DNA from 2 places in the Arthrobacter sp. TS-15 genome. Region 1 is predicted to be linked to the other one. Evidence: riboswitches for the same ligand, from Rfam matches in the RefSeq annotation. Region 1 holds a riboswitch; the other holds the start of a gene.
What was found. Region 1 has a riboswitch for S-adenosylmethionine ahead of EU811_RS06970 (DUF1737 domain-containing protein). Riboswitches for the same ligand answer to the same signal wherever they lie in the genome.
Positions count from the first base shown of each region.

Region 2: linked by a shared signal. The riboswitch ahead of metX (homoserine O-acetyltransferase MetX) and the one ahead of EU811_RS06970 (DUF1737 domain-containing protein) in region 1 are both predicted to bind S-adenosylmethionine.

Region 1 covers NZ_SDXQ01000017.1:94,722-102,747, forward strand. Annotated here, with positions in the region: gene EU811_RS06950 (UDP-N-acetylglucosamine 1-carboxyvinyltransferase) at 1-1,199, shown strand, start outside; gene EU811_RS06955 (hypothetical protein) at 1,515-2,141, opposite strand; gene EU811_RS06960 (O-succinylhomoserine sulfhydrylase) at 2,152-3,360, opposite strand; gene EU811_RS06965 (rhodanese-like domain-containing protein) at 3,361-3,771, opposite strand; gene EU811_RS06970 (DUF1737 domain-containing protein) at 3,768-4,034, opposite strand; SAM riboswitch class IV at 4,048-4,159, opposite strand; gene EU811_RS06975 (SulP family inorganic anion transporter) at 4,246-5,946, opposite strand; gene EU811_RS06980 (NtaA/DmoA family FMN-dependent monooxygenase) at 6,100-7,428, shown strand; gene EU811_RS06985 (aromatic amino acid ammonia-lyase) at 7,428-8,026, shown strand, end outside.
Region 2 covers NZ_SDXQ01000044.1:48,077-56,102, forward strand. Annotated here, with positions in the region: gene EU811_RS18300 (winged helix DNA-binding domain-containing protein) at 1-825, shown strand, start outside; gene EU811_RS18305 (hypothetical protein) at 907-1,356, shown strand; gene metX (homoserine O-acetyltransferase MetX) at 1,411-2,532, opposite strand; SAM riboswitch class IV at 2,548-2,664, opposite strand; gene EU811_RS18315 (bifunctional o-acetylhomoserine/o-acetylserine sulfhydrylase) at 2,828-4,168, opposite strand; gene EU811_RS18320 (VOC family protein) at 4,369-5,007, shown strand; gene EU811_RS18325 (CPBP family intramembrane glutamic endopeptidase) at 5,094-5,867, opposite strand; gene EU811_RS18330 (histidine phosphatase family protein) at 5,957-6,637, shown strand; gene EU811_RS18335 (DeoR/GlpR family DNA-binding transcription regulator) at 6,658-7,449, opposite strand; gene EU811_RS18340 (class II fructose-bisphosphate aldolase) at 7,474-8,026, opposite strand, start outside.

The DNA of each region.
Region 1 (8,026 bases):
CCACCACGCTGCGACGGCTCGCCCGGATCGAGGAAGTCAACAGGATCGTTGAGGTGCTGACCTCCATCGGCATGGAATGTACATGGCTCAACGGCAGCGACCTCCGCATCCGGCGCCCCGAGGTACTGGATCTCGAGTCCATGGATGTTGACGCCGCCCGGCGTACCCGCAGCGTCATCATGCTGCTGGGTCCCCTCCTGGACGAAACCAGCGAATATCTTCTTCCCTACGCCGGTGGCTGCGACCTCGGAACCCGCACGGTGGAACCTCACATGCAGGCGCTTCGCCAGTTCGGCCTCGAAGTGGAGGCGAAGTCCGGTTTCTACTCCGTGACCGCTCCTCCCGCCGACGATCTCGATCGCTCCTTCGTCCTGACCGAACGCGGCGACACCGTCACGGAGAATGCCATCATGGCGGCCGCCCACCGTGAAGGCACCACCATCATCCGCAACGCCAGCCCTAACTACATGGTGCAGGACCTTTGCTTCTACTTGCAGGGCCTCGGTGTGGAAATTGACGGCGTGGGGACCACAACGCTGAAGATCACCGGGCGTTCCGCCATTGATGTGGACATTGAGTACTTCCCGTCCGAAGACCCGATTGAGGCCATGAGCCTGATCACCGCCGGCATCGTGACCAACTCCGAGGTCACCATCCGCAGGGTGCCCATCGAGTTCATGGAAATTGAGCTTGCCACCCTGGAACAGATGGGCCAGAACCTCGAGGTATCCGGGGAATACATGGCACGCAACGGACGCACCAGGCTGGTGGACGTCACCACCAAGCCGTCGGAGCTTCACGCCCCACAGGACAAGATCCACCCCATGCCGTTCCCCGGCCTGAACATCGACAACCTGCCCTTCTTCGCAGTGATCGCAGGCAACGCCGAGGGCCAGACCATGATCCACGACTGGGTGTACGAGAACCGAGCCATCTACCTGACGGAACTCAACAAATTGGGCGCACAGGTGCAGTTGCTGGATCCGCACCGAATCTACGTCAACGGACCCACCAAATGGCGTGCCGCGGAAATCGGCTGCCCGCCGGCCCTCCGCCCGGCCGCTTGCCTGCTCCTTGCCATGTTGGCAGCCAGGGGCACCTCCGAACTTCGCAACATCTACGTGATTGAGCGCGGCTATGAGGACCTTGCAGAGCGACTGAACACCATTGGCGCGAAAATCGAGTACTTCCAGGACTGACGCTGGCGCTGCCGGGACATCCGGGGGCACCCGTTAGTGCTTTTGGCGCTCCCGTTCGCGCCGGCGGCACCCGTAAGTGTTTTTGGCGCTCCCGTTTCCGCCGTTTGCGCCAGATACCTCTGGTGCGGATGGCGGGAACTGGTGCGGAACGGATGGGTGGCCGGCCCCAGCCCTGTCCCCACCCGGCCTCCTGACGCAGAATGGAGCACACACGGACTTTCGGGGTTGCGGATGAGCTACTCTCATGACGCCAAAGTGACCGTGCGGGGTACTGCCCCCGCGCGCATCAGGAACGACCTCTCATGCTGACCCGGGTCAGGAGGCCTTTGCGTCCTGTTCTTCCCACGTCATCAGGTAGGCGCCGACGAGTCCCTCCACCAGATAGAAGCAGAACGGCGGGATGTCCTTTTTGGCTGCCAGGATGGCACCGTAAACGGGTGCGCTGGCCGCAGCCGTGATACCAATCCAGCGGCTTGCGGGTAAGGAAAGAAGGCTCCCGCCGAGCGCGGCCAACGCCACAACATGCAGCCCGGAGTACGCCAGGAACGGCGCGTTGGATCCCCTGCGGTAGGCGAACCCTTCAAGGTCGGATGCTCGCCGGGCGAGGCTTGAGACGAAGAACGGGGCGCCCGCGAGTAAGGCGGCGGCTGCACCGAAAGCCCACTTCCTCGCCCTCCGATGCGATGCGTTTCCTTGAACGGCATCTTGGTCCTGAACAGCGCGGGCAAAGTCGGCGAATCCCACCGGCACTGCAACTGTTCCCGCGGCGGTTAGGTGCTGACCCACGATCCAGCCGCGCTGTCCGGCTGTGAGCATGCGCAGCCGCTCGGCGTTGTTGGGGGTGATGTAAACGCGTGAGACTGGAGAGATTCCTACGAACCACACCACCGTGCCGGCAACGATGACCGCTCCGGCACGGCGATAGGGGTGGTTCCCGCTCATGGCAGCAAGGTTAGACCTGTTTGAGGGCCTTCTCCAGATCCAGGATGAGATCGTTTACATCTTCAAGGCCTACGGATAGGCGGACAACACCATCCGAAAGCCCGATCGCCGCCCGCCCCTCCGGTCCCATGGCCCGGTGGGTGGTGGTGGCAGGGTGGGTGATGAGGGATTTGGAGTCGCCTAGGTTGTTGGAGATGTCAATGACGGAGAGACCGTCGAGCAAGGCGAAGGCAGCCTCTTTGGCTGATCGTCCGGCCGAAGGAGATAGCTCAAAGGTCAGGACGGTGCCGCCCGCCTTCATTTGTTTCGCCGCAAGTTCGTACTGCGGGTGAGACTTCAACAGCGGGTACTTGACCCAGCTGATGGCGGGTTGCTGCTCGAGCCACTCTGCGATCTTCAATGCGGATGCCGAGCTGTGGTTTACACGCAGTCCGATGGTCTCCAAGCCCTTGGTTAGAACCCAGGCGTTGAACGCGGATAGTGAAGGGCCGGTGTGCCGCATGAGTTGCTTGACGGGGCCGTCGATGAATTCTTTGGTGCCCAGGATCGCGCCGCCAAGGACGCGTCCCTGGCCGTCGATGTGCTTGGTGCCGGAGTAAACAATGACGTCCGCTCCCAGCTCGCCGCAGCGTTGCAGCAGGGGCGTGGCAAAGACGTTGTCCACCACTACGGTGGCCCCGGCAGCATGCGCCAGTTCGCTGACCGCAGCGATGTCCACGATCTCCTGCATGGGGTTGGACGGGGATTCGAAGAAGACCGCGGTAGTTGGTTCGGAAAGGGCTTCGCGCCATTGCTCCAGGTCCGGGCCGTCTACGAAGACCGTGTGAACGCCCCACCGTGGCAGGATCTCGTTGAGGATCACAAAGCAGGAACCGAACAGAGAACGGGCGGCAACCACGCGGTCACCGGCAGCCAGCAGGGCACCCAAGGCAGTGAAGACCGCGGACATACCTGATGCGGTCGCAAAGCAGGCTTCGGTTCCTTCGAGCAGGCGCAGCCGCTCCTGGAACGTGGCTACGGAAGGGTTGCCGTAGCGGGAGTATACGAAACGTTCGTCCTCACCGGTGAAGGCGCGCTCGGCGGCAGCAGCGGATTCGTAGACGAAACCGGAGTTCAGAAAAACGGGCTCGGACGTTTCCTGGAAGTTGGTACGGTCAAGGCCACCGCGAACAGCCTGGGTATCAGGGCTCCAACCGGCGGCATCGGGATTAAAAGTCACTTACTCAGTCCCCAGATTCGTCGGCAGGCCACGGTTCTTCCAACCGTTGACGGTGCGCTCACCATAGCGGTCCGGTTCACCTTCAAAGCCCTCCAAGACGTTGTAGGCAGTGAAACCGGCTTGCGTGGCGGCGATGGCTGCGGAGATGGAGCGCTGACCGGAGCGGCACAGGAACACCAACTCAACGCCGTGGTCCTCGGGTGCCTGCTGACGCAAGTCCTCGATGAAGCGGGAGTTGGGGATGCCGCCGGCGAGGTTCCACTGGATGAACAGGGGATCGTTTTCCGTGGCTTTGGTGTCGGGGATACCGATGTGGGCCCACTCGCCCTCGGTGCGGACGTCCACCAGGATGGCACCTTCTTCGAGTTTGGCCCACGCATCCTGCGGGGTCAGGTCGCCTGCGTAGCTCATGCGTGTCCCTCGAATGCTTCTTCGTCGTCGTCGCTCTCAAGCTGGTCAACGGCACTGGCAACGGCGGCATCGGCATTGGCGATCGCGGCGGGCAGCACCACTGCTTGGGCAACGATGACGTCGGTGCCGTTGAACGTGGCAGCCGGGCTGCCATGGAGCACATAGCCCTCGGCGAGGGCGCTGTGGATCCGCTCGCAGAAATCACGGGTGTCCGGGCCAGTAATCAGGCGATAGGAAAGTTTTTCTTCAGTGGGTTCAGGCATAGCTGGTGCTCCTCAGTCACGCTTGCAGTTCGAGTTGTCGATACGCCGAGTAGTCACCTGAGGCACCCCGCCGGAGAGAGGGTTGCCGACCAGCAAGTCAGGGCTTCGCGCTGGTACTCATTACTCAAGAAAAACGTAACATCCGCGGGCCTCGGGCTGCACTTGCGGGCTGTTGTCCGGCCGTCATGTTGCGTAATCGGCGGTGCTTCCCTTATGCGTTTTTCAGTGCGCGCACGGCTGCGCCCACAGTGGGGAAGAAGTGCTCGGGCGTAAAACGGGCTGCAGTGCCCAGGCGGAGTAGTTTGTCTTTGACAGGCCCCTTCAGTTCGGCGAACACTAAATCCACGCCTTTGCGGGCCAGCCATTCGTCCAATGTGACCAGGTCATCCAGCGCCGTAGTGTCGATCCCGGTGATGGGCTCCGCGGCGAGGATGACATGGGTAACCGGGTCCGCGGCCTCCTCCGGGGCTTCGTCCAGTTGCTCCCGGACAAAGGCAGCCAGGACCTGCCCATTACCGAAGAACAGGGGTGCATCAAAACGGAGGATCAGGAGTCCGGGGATGCGTTCACCGTCGGGGTGCCGCTCCAGATCGTGATAGCCAGGGAGCCCTTCTTCGGCGCCGAGTTCTGTCCGGTACGGATCCCAGGCCCGCCGAACAAAGTCCAGAAGTGCCAAGGCTATGGCTACGACGATTCCCTGCAGTACCCCAACGGTGAGGACGCCCAGGAACGCAGCCAGCATGACCACGGATTCGCTTCGGCTCAGGCTGAAGAGCCGCCTAACACCGGCGGGGTCGGCCAAGGCAATTGCCGCAGCGATGACGACGGCCGCCAGGGTGGCCGAAGGCAGGTACCCGGTCACTCCGGGAGCCAGCAGCATGAAAGCCAGAACCAGCACCGCACCAACCACCCCGGTCATCTGGGATTTGGCGCCGGCGTCCACAGCCACGGGCGTCCGCGAGGTACTGCCGGATATAGGGAACCCGCCCAGCAAGCCGGTGGCTGCGTTGGCTGCCCCCAACGCCGCCATCTCCCGGTTGCCCGAGACTCTCTTTCCCTCCTTCGCTGCCAATGTCTGGGACAGGACGCCAGTGTCTGCGAAAGCCATGAGGGCAATACCGGCCGCAGCGGGAAGCAGCATCAGAGCGTCAGCCCAGCCAACGCCGCCGAGCGCGGGCATCGGCAGCCCCTGCGGCAAAACCCCGGTGACCTTGACGTCGTCGTTCAGGCCCCAAACAGCCGTTGCAACGCACGAGCCGACCACCGCCAGCAGGACGCCGGGTACCTTCCACTTCAGCAGCCGCGGGATCCAAATGAGGGCCAGGGAACCGACGCCTAGCAGCAGCGCGGTGACATTGACCCCGCCGCCCAGCAACCCGGTGGTGACCTTCGCGAGCTTTTGCCAGATGTCGCCGTCGGCCTCTATCCCCAGGAACGCCGGAAGCTGCGATAACGCCACCAGCAAGGCGATTCCGTTCAGGTATCCGAGCCTGATGGGTTTGGACAGCAGCCCGGTGATGGCACCGAGTTTCAGGGCGGAGCCCGCGAGCATGATCACCCCGATCAACACAGCCAACAGCCCGGCGAGTGCCACCGATCTTTCACTGCTGCCGGCTGCGAGCGGAACAATAGCTGCGGCGATCATGGGGGCAAGGGATGAATCGGGTCCCAAGACGAGAATGCGGGACGGCCCCACCACGGCGTAAACCAGCAACGGAATCACCGTGGCGTAGAGCCCTGTGACGGGTGGCAAACCGGCCGCCTGCGCGTAGGCCATGCCCGCAGGCACCAGCAGGGCAAAGAGCGCAGCACCCGCCACGGCGTCGTGCCGCAGCCATTCACGTTTGTACCCCTTGAGTGCCCAGACGCCCCAAAGGCGGTCCTTGGCGGAAGTGCGGGTGGCTGAACTCATACAGCGATCATTCCGGACGCATGGTGTTTGCGGAACAAGGCGAACGCCGTATGTGGAAATCCATACCGTCATGGGCGGGGCCCAAACGTGACGTCCCGGGAGCATAATTGACCCAGTACGACCCCCTGTAACTTCGCATGAAATCAGGTCGCGGTGAACGGACAAAGCAGTTCTACACTCAAGCCCATGCTGCACTTTGGATGGTTCGTGGGCCACGGTTTCGGTGTCCAGGGTTGGGGGACTCCCGGCTATGGCCTGGGCTACGACTGGAAGAAACCCGCCCTCTATCAGGAGGCCGTCCGGGCGTTTGAGCGATCCGGCTTGGACCTGTTCATCATTGAAGATTCCCTCACCGTTCCGGACACCTATGGGGGTACGGCCGAGGTTTCCTTGGCCCACGCCTCGTTTGCACCTAAGCACGATCCCCTTGCCTTGGTCCCGTACCTTCTCTCCGCCACGGAGCACCTCGGAATCGTGCCCACGGTCAGCGCTTCCTTCTACCCGCCCTTCACCGCCGCCAGGCTCCTGGCCACGCTGCAACACTTTTCAGAAGGACAGCTCGGCTGGAACGTCGTCACCTCCGGCAGCGACCTCGCCGCACAGAACTATGGGCTGGACCAGCAGATTGAACACGATCTCCGCTATGAGAAAGCGGAGGAGTTCGTTGACGTCGTCAGGCGCCTTTGGCGGAGTTGGGAACCTGGGGCCGTGCTTGAGGATGTTGAAGCCGGGGTGTTCGCGGACCATAACAAAGTGCACCCCATCAACCACCAAGGAGACTTTTTCAAGGTCAGAGGCCCGTTGAACACAGCGCCCCTTCCTGAGGAACCTGTGTTGGTTCAGGCTGGTGCCTCGCCCCGGGGCAAGGCATTCGCAGGCGGCCATGCCGACGTCGCCATTGCCCTCGCTCGTGGGGTTGACGGGATGAAGTCCTACCGTGACTCGATCCGCGCGGAAGCTGCGAAGGCCGGCCGAAATCCCGACGACGTCAAGGTACTTTTCGTCCTGAAGCCCACCGTTGTTGGTTCTACAGCCGAGGCACAGGAGCTGCGGGCGCAGCGGCGTGAACTCACCCAGAGAGACATCGACAGCCAGCTCAACTCGATCTCCTACCTCTCCGTCATCGACTTCAAGCAGTTCGACCTCGACGCTCCGTTGCCCGAGCTGAGCACCAACAGTAACCAAGGCACACTGGAACACTTCGCCAAGGCTGCCCCTCCAGGTTCCACCCTTCGCCAGATCCTCCAGGCACGCAGCGGCGGAGCAGGCGACTCGATCATCGGCACGGTTGGCGAAATCGCTGACTACCTGGAGGAAACAGGCTCCGCCGTGGGGGGCGATGGGTTCCTGTTCTCCGGCTTCGTGGACCCGGTAACAGTGCACAGCGTGCTGGACAAGCTGACGCCGGAACTGAGGCGTCGCGGGCTGTTGAGGAAGAGTTACGGCAACGGCGGGTTTCGGCAAAACCTCCTGGACTTCTGATGGTGCCGGGGAAGCCGCAGAGACTGGTGATCGGATCGTCTCCGGTGCTAGTTGCGGACGTGGCCCGGGCGGCGGCAGACCCGAGGTTCCATGTGAAACTCAACCAAGATGCGTTGTCTTTGCTAGGCCGCTCGCGGGAAATCGTGGAGTATACCGCCGCCTCCGGCGAACGGGTCTACGGACTGAATACCTTGCTCGGTTCCGGCCGGGATACCGCTGTGGAGGAGAAGTCGCTCCTTTCGTACCAGATCCAGGTGGTCAGGTATCACAACAGCGGGGTGGGCTCATATCTGGACCGCGCTGCATCCCGATCCGTGATCCTGGCCCGGCTCATCGGTTTCAGCAGAGGCGGTTCCGGCGTACGCCCTGGAACCGCCGAGTTCTATGCCGAAATGCTCAACCGCGGCGTCTTTCCCGCCATCCCGCGTGAGGGCTCGGTGGGTTCATCGGACCTGACCCAGCTTGCCGCCGTCGCCGCCGTTGCCATCGGTGAAGGTGAAGCGTTCAACGCGGACGGCGCGCTGGTCCCCGGCGCCAAAGCGCTTGCCGACGCCGGTCTCCAACCCCTTGTCCTCGCCCCGGGGGAGGCCCTCGCCTT
Region 2 (8,026 bases), on a different contig from region 1:
ACGGGAATCGATGAGGACGCTGCTGCCGCAAGCGGCCGGATCCTGGCCGCGGCCGTGGCGGACGGGGCCCACAAAACGCGGGAGGAACTGGCCGCAGTCCTGGGACAAGCCGGCTTCCCCAGCAAGGGCCTGGGCTTCATCTATCACCTCATGCACGCAGAAATCAGCCGTGTCCTGGTCAGCGGCTCCCCCGTCCGTTCCGCCGGCGGCGCCCTGAAACAAACGTATGCCTTGCTCGAGGAACGCGTTCCCGGGTTCCTAACCTCACCGTTGGCCGGGGAGGATCGTGAACAGGCACTTGGGCAATTGGCGCTGCGATACTTCAGCAGCCGGGGCCCCGCAACAGTCAAAGACTGTGCGGTGTGGTCCGGGTTGACCATGAAAGACGTGAAGCGGGGAATCGATGTGGCTGAGGAGATCTCCCCCGGGAGCCTGGGCACTGTTCACTTTGATGGCCTGGAGTTTTATCTGGCATCTGAAGAAGTGGGGGCTCTCACCAACGGCCACCATTCTTCAGCGATCCAGGACGGCGGGCTCCCCCGCCTGGACCTCATCCAGTGCTACGACGAATACGTGATGGGCTACTCACAGTCCCGGCACTTCCTTGGTGGAACGGCTCCCTACTTCCCCGAGGACAACGGACCCATGCACGTGGTCCTGGTGGACGGCAGGCTGGCCGGATGGTGGCGCCACGGTTTCTCCGGAAGGGCCTGCGAACTCGATGTCCGCATGAACCGGCCGGCAACTGCAGCAGAGCAGGACGCCTTGCAGGCCGAGGCGGATCGTTACGGCCGGTTCCTGGGCATGGAGACCAAGCTGGTGTGAAATAGCCGGGGCTTGTTCCGGGAGACGGGCCGCGTCCAGGTGGCAGGACTAAGCTGGGTTAAGACCTAGGAGGCCTGCACTGTGAACAATCTGATCTTCTGGATCATCGTCTGCTCGTGGCTGATTCCCCTCGGAATCCGCATGTACAACCGCTCCCGGGCGCGCCGGATCCAGAACGACACCTTCCGCGGCCCGGGGTACCCGCCGCAGAACCTGCCGGGACCGGGGTATCCGCCGCAGAATTACCAGCAGCAGGATTACCCGGGACAGGGCTACCCGGCGCAAAGGTACCCTTCACCGGGCTACCCGGGCTACCCGTCCGAGCCCACCGTCATCCGCCCTGTGGATGACGCGCCGCAGTCCGTGTCGCCGTCGAACCCGTCATCCCCCACCCCGTTCGCCTCGACGAGCGGGTCCGAGCCGCAAGGATACCGGGCTCGCAAGCTGGCCGAGCTGGATACAAAATTCAGCAACGGCGAGATCGCCATGGAGGATTACATGCGGCAGCGCGGCGAGATCATGAATGGCTGAACTGCCTGGCATCGGACGTTCCTTGCCGTTTAAGCAGGGTCAGCACACCAGCGTTTAGGCGAAAAACGCTTCGCGGAGCTGGGCTGAGAGCTGGCCGATTTCGGTGAGGAAGCCATCATGGCCGATCGGCGCTTCAATGACGTGGACCGGCACCTCGCCAGGGAGCGCAGCGGCCAGTTCCCGGGACTGGGCCGGGAAGTAGAGCCTGTCACTGTCCACAGCCGCCACGAAGAACTCCGCCGTGGCACCCGAAAGCGCCGCTTCCAACGATCCGCGCCCCCTGGTGACGTCGTGGGACATCAGTGCCTCGGTGATGGCGATGTAGCTGTTGGCGTCAAAGCGGCGGACCAGTTTGGTTCCTTGGTGGTCCAGGTAGCTTTCCACCTGATACCGACCCCGGTCGCCCAATGCTGCGGCGGCGAGCGGAGTCTCCTGGTGCTGGGCTTGCCGGCCAAAGCGGACGTCCAGCTCCAGTGCCGAGCGGTAGGTGATGTGGGCGATGCGCCGGGCCAAAGCCAAACCGTGCTCAGGCGCGGGGCCACCGTAGTAGTCGCCGTTGTTGAAATTCGGGTCCTGCCTGATGGCCAGGGTTTGTGCCTGGGCAAAAGCAATCTGCTCGGCCGTGCTGTAGGCGCCTACGGCGATGACTGCGCAGCGTTTGACCCGATGGGGGTATGTCACAGCCCACTCAAGGGCGCGTGCGCCGCCCATGGATCCGCCCAATACGGCGTGCCAGGCGTCGATTCCCAGGGTATCGGCGAGGCGCGACTCTGCCTCTGTGCTGTCGCGCAGGGTGACCAGCGGGAATCGCGAGCCCCACGGGCGTCCGTCCGGGGCTTCGGATGATGGACCGGTGCTGCCGTAACAGCCGCCCACGATGTTGATGGAGATGACAAAGAACTTGTTGGTGTCGATGGTGGCACCCGGACCAACGAGTTGCTCCCACCATCCTTCCTCGTCCGTGGCTCCGCGGGCTACGTGCGTACTGCCGGTGAGTGCGTGCTGGATGAGCACCGCGTTGGAGGCATCCGCGTTCAGCTGCCCCCAGGTCTCATAGGCGAGTACGACGTCGGGGAGGAATCCGCCGGCTTCAAGTTCCAGTGGGCCGATGCCGGCGTACTTGACGGTTCCGTCTTCTTCTCCGGATTTTGGAAGGGCTGTAGCAGTAATGGTCATTCCTTTGACACCTTAACCTCGCGCTTGCCCGTCGCCTTGCGTGCGAACAGGCCAGGTCTTCACCCGGGGCACCCCACCGCGGAGGAGGGTTGCCGGCCAGCAAGCCGGGGCTGTGTGCTGGCACTCATGACCTAATACGAAGAGTCTAGGAAACACAGGGGGGTTCTGGCGAAGAATGTGACAACAGTGTGACGGTCAAAGGTCATTTCGTTCGCCTACGAGCACCCGCCACTGCCGCCCGGCGAATTTTCGTCGGCGCGGGCGGCAGTCGGTCTGGTGCGTTGGGCCGTGGGCGTCAGGCGCCCTTGGCAGCCCGGAATCCGGCTTCGAGGTCCGCGATGATGTCATCTACGTGCTCGATACCGACGGACAAGCGCACCAGGCCCGGGTTGACGCCGGCAACAAGTTGCTGCTCCGCGGTCAGCTGACTGTGCGTCGTCGACGCCGGGTGGATGACCAGCGAGCGGACGTCACCTATGTTGGCAACGTGCGAGTGCAGTTCCAGACCATCCACAAAACGCTTGCCCGCTTCCACGCCACCCTTGATGTTGAAGGCAACGATTGCCCCCGTGCCCTTGGGTCCGTACTTCCGGCCACGGTCATACCACGGGCTGGATGGCAGGCCCGCGTAGGCGACCGATTCGACGTCGTCGTGGCTTTCAAGCCACTCAGCTACCTTGGTGGCGTTCGCTACGTGACGCTCCACGCGCAGGCTCAAGGTCTCCAACCCTTGGGCAATGAGGAAGGCGTTGAACGGAGACACGGCCGAGCCGAGATCACGAAGCAACTGGACGCGGGCCTTGAGGATGTAGGAGAGGTTGGCACCCAACGCACCGTCCTTGCCGAGGTCCCTGGCGTAAACCAGCCCGTTGTAGCTGGGGTCCGGGGTGTTGAAGCCGGGGAAGCGTTCCGGGTCCTTGCCGAAGTCGAAGTTGCCGGAGTCCACAATCACGCCGGCAATTGCGGAACCGTGACCGCCCAGATACTTGGTTGCCGAGTGGACCACAATGTCAGCGCCCCACTCGATGGGACGAATGAGGTACGGCGTTGACAGGGTGTTGTCCACGATCAGGGGCACGCCGGCCTCGTGGGCGACGCGTGCGATGCCCTCAATGTCCAGCACGTCCTGCCGCGGGTTGGAGACAACCTCGCCGAAGAACAGCTTGGTGTTCGGCTGGACGGCGTCACGCCACTGATCCAGCTTGTCCGGGTCCTCCACGAAGGTGACGGAGATGCCGAATTTCTTCAGAGTGTGTGCAAGCAAGTTGTAGGTGCCGCCGTACAGGCTGGGGCTCGCCACGATGTGGTCGCCGGCCTCAGCAATGTTCAGGATGGCGAACGTCTCCGCGGCTTGTCCTGAGCTAAGCAGGAGTGCTCCCAGGCCACCTTCCAGGCTCGCGATCCGCTGCTCCACGGCATCCTGCGTCGGGTTGCCGATCCGGGTGTAGATGGGTGCGAGCTCCGCCAGGGCGAAGCGGTTGGCAGCGCTCTCGGCACTGGGGAACACGAAGGACGTGGTCTGGTAGATGGGAAGCGAGCGCGCTCCGGTGGCTGAGTCCGGCTCTTGGCCTGCGTGGATTTGGCGGGTTTCGAAAGACCATCCTTGGGACATGGAGTTCTCCTGTTCGTGACGCATGGGTTTGGCAGCAGTGTGGTGCAGCTGAACTGGGGCCAGTCTAGGAACTGTCCGGAAGTCAGAACAGCTTTATGACGCCGATGGAATCTTTCGGTCTCTTCGCGTCCTCGCATGACGCCCATAGCGAAAGTTACACAGATCCCACCTTAGTTAGGCTTGACTTAGCTGAGACACTGATCACAAAGTGCCAAGATGAAGCCATGCGCATGGATCACGTCTCTTACGCCTGTGAACGAGATGGCCTTTTGGCCACTACCGAACGAATTTCCGCGGCATTGGGAGTGGACGCTGTCCGGGGCGGAGTGCACCCGCGCTTCGGTACCCGGAACATGATCATTCCCCTCGCGGATAACAAATACCTGGAAGTTGTGGAGGTCCTGGACCACCCTGCTTCCGACAAAGCACCCTTTGGCCAAGCCGTCCGTGCACGGTCGGCTGCCGGTGGAGGTTGGATGGGCTGGTGCGTCGCCGTTGATGACCTCGCCCCGTTCGAGGACCGCCTTGGCCGCTCCGCCGTTCCGGGCAACCGCAAGTTCCCTGACGGCCGCGAATTGGTGTGGCAGCAGATTGGTATCCTCGGCTTGATCGCCGATCCCCAGGTGCCGTACCTGCTCAAGTGGGAGGGCGACCCCTCACTTCACCCGTCCAGGATTTACGAGAGCGACGTCAAGATGTCCAGCCTCACCATTGCGGGCTCGGCTGAACGCGTCACCGAGTGGTTGGGTGAGCCGGTGGAAAAGCCGCTTGAGGATGTCGCAGTCCAGTGGATGGCACCGCACGGCACCCCCGGCATCCTGGCTGTCACTTTCGAAACCGCTACTGGAGCCGTCACCATCTAAAGCAGTTCCCTCCAAACTTCGGCCGCCATCAGCGGGTGCCAATGACGTCACCCAGCGATGGCGGCCGAATACCTTTAACGTGCGCTCTAACCGAGGCCTATAGCCTTGCCGAACAGGCTGAAACCTACGAACGCTACGATGTCCAGCAATGCGTGGGCAATCACCAAGGGCATGACCCGCTTGGTCTTGGTATAGATCCACGCGAACACCAACCCCATGACCACGTTGCCGATGAACGGCCCAAAACCCTGGTACAGGTGGTAGCTTCCCCGCAGGAGGGCACTGACCACAATGGCTACCGGCATGCTCCAGCCGAACTTGCCAAAACGATCCATGAGGTAGCCCACCACGATCACTTCTTCCACGATCGCGTGGCGCATGGCCGAGAGGATCAGCACTGGCACCGTCCACCAATAGGCGTCCAGGCCGCTGGGCACAATCGCCGTGGTGATGCCCAGGGCGCGGCCGGCGGCGTACAGGCCAAGCGAGGGGATCCCAATCACAGCCGCCAGGCCAAGACCCTGAAGAAGGTCCTTGCCGGGACGGGCAAAGTTGAAGCCGAGCCGTGCGAAGGCTGAGCCACCGCCGCCGTCCTTGTGTCCGGGTGCGTGGGTGGACAGGAAGTAGAACACCAAGGCCACCGGCACCAGAGCGAACACGATGTCCAGGAGTTGGTACGTGAGGTCAAAGTACTCGCGCGTGCTCTGGGAGCGGTTCAGCGTTGATGTGGCATCTGCCAACGGTGACCGGGTCATTTTGTCCAGCAGCTGCACTACGGAGTAAACGGCCGACTGACCCAGGGACAAACCCAGCACTATAAGTACTTCGGCTCGCAGCCGTCGACGGGAAGCAAGGAACATGTTCCTATCTTGCCCTTACTCCCTGCTACTTTGCCGGGAACAGCGCATCTTGCCGGACCTGGCACGGCAGCCACCCTATGCTTGGTGAGATGGGCGCCCCTGAGAGAATCTTCATGATCCGGCATGGACAGTCTGCCGCTAATGCCGACACCTCCATCTACAACCGTGTGCCGGACTACCGCATCCCGCTGACGGACTTAGGCGTGGAGCAGGCGAGGATCGCCGGGGAACACCTGCGCCGAAAGCTCGATGGTGAGCAGGTCTGCGTCTACGTCTCCCCCTACCTGCGTGCCTATCAGACCCTTGAAGCCATGAACCTCGGCTCCCTGGTGGAGAGGGTCATAGAGGAACCCAGGCTTCGCGAGCAGGATTGGGCAAACTTTCAAATCGCCGGGGAGATCGAGGACCAAAAGGAACTGCGCAACCTCTACGGCCACTTCTTCTACCGGTTCCGCGAGGGCGAGTCCGGCTCGGATGTGTACGACCGGGTGTCATCCTTCATGGAGACGCTGTACCGGCACTGGCAGAAGCCTACGTACGCCCCCAACACCCTCCTGGTGACTCACGGGCTGACCATGCGCCTGTTCTGCATGCGATGGTTCCACTGGACCGTGGAATACTTCGAATCGCTCAACAACCCGGACAACGCCGAGCTACGCACCTTGATAAAGAACGACGACGACCAGTACAGCCTGGATATACCGTTCAGCCAGTGGGTGCCCAGGGAGGTAGACGACTCGGTCCTGCACGCACCAAGGATGCGCTTCTAGCTTCTCCTTGCGGCCAAATATCAGCTGGCTGGCGCGACGATGACTTCCGTTCCCTTGACTTCAAACGCCGCTTTGTTTTCGGCGCTGATGCCGGAGTCCGTGATGAGGTGCCTGAAATCGTAGCCGGCCATGGCGGCGAAGGAACGGCGGCCCACTTTTGAGGAATCGGCCACCACATAGGACTCTGTTGCCCGGCGTGCCATCACGGTGTTGACCATGGCTTCGCCTTCGTCCGTAATGGTGGGGCCAAGATCCGGGTCCACGCCGTTGACGCCAATGAACGCAATATCCAGGGCAACTTTTTGCATGATGACGTCCGTGTACGGACCCACCAGTTCATAGGAGCGCGGATTGAGGATCCCACCGGTGACCATGATTTTGATGTTCGGCCGGACAGCCAACTGTGAGGCGATGTTGATCGCATTGGTGACCACGGTAAGGGTGGGTGTGTGGGATGGCGCGTTGAGGTCTTCCCGTGTGGAGAGCACCTGAGCCAATGCCGTGTTGGTGGTACCGCCGCTGAGGCCAATGACTGCACCGGGACGGATCAACGCTGAAGCGGCCAAAGCAATCTCCTGCTTGGCCTCGGCGTGGTCGTCCCGGTTGTACCGGCCGGGAAGGTCGTAGGCGACGGACCCGGTGGTTGCACCGCCGCGGGTGCGGCTCAGCAGCCGCTGCTTGGCCAGGCTGTCAAGATCCCTACGGGCCGTGGCAGGTGACACGCCCAGGCGGGTCACGATGTCCTCGACTTCCACGTGGCCGGACTCGGCCAGGAGGTCGAGTATGGCAGTCAGCCGATCGGTGCGGGTCATGACAAGCCTTTCGCGGGTTCGGCGCTAATTCGCTTTAGCGAACAGCGTCAGCATACGTGCAGACTCCAGCACAAGGGCTTCACGGCCGGCCTTGATGTATTTCCGGGAATCCACCACTGCAGGATTGGCATCGAGATACTCACGGACGGCGCGGGTAAAGAACCCGTTCAAATGTGTGGATACGTTGATCTTAGTCATACCCGCGCGGATAGCGGCTATGAGCATGTCATCTGACACACCGGATGAGCCGTGGAGGACCAGTGGTTTTCCCACCGCTGTCTTCAGCCTGGTGATGAGGTGCAGATCCAGGGCGGCACTGCGTTCGGTCATGGCGTGGGATGAGCCAACCGCCACGGCCAGGGCGTCCACGCCGGTTGCCTCGACGAACGCCCGGGCTTCGTCGGGGTCTGTTCTGACACCGGGAGCGTGTGCTCCGTCTTTACCACCCACTTTTCCCAGCTCGGCCTCTACGTAAACACCGCGTTTGTGGGCGTAGGCGGCAACCCTTCGCGTGACTTCTACATTCGAACCGTAGGGCAGATGCGCGCCGTCGTACATGACGGAACCGAAACCGAGG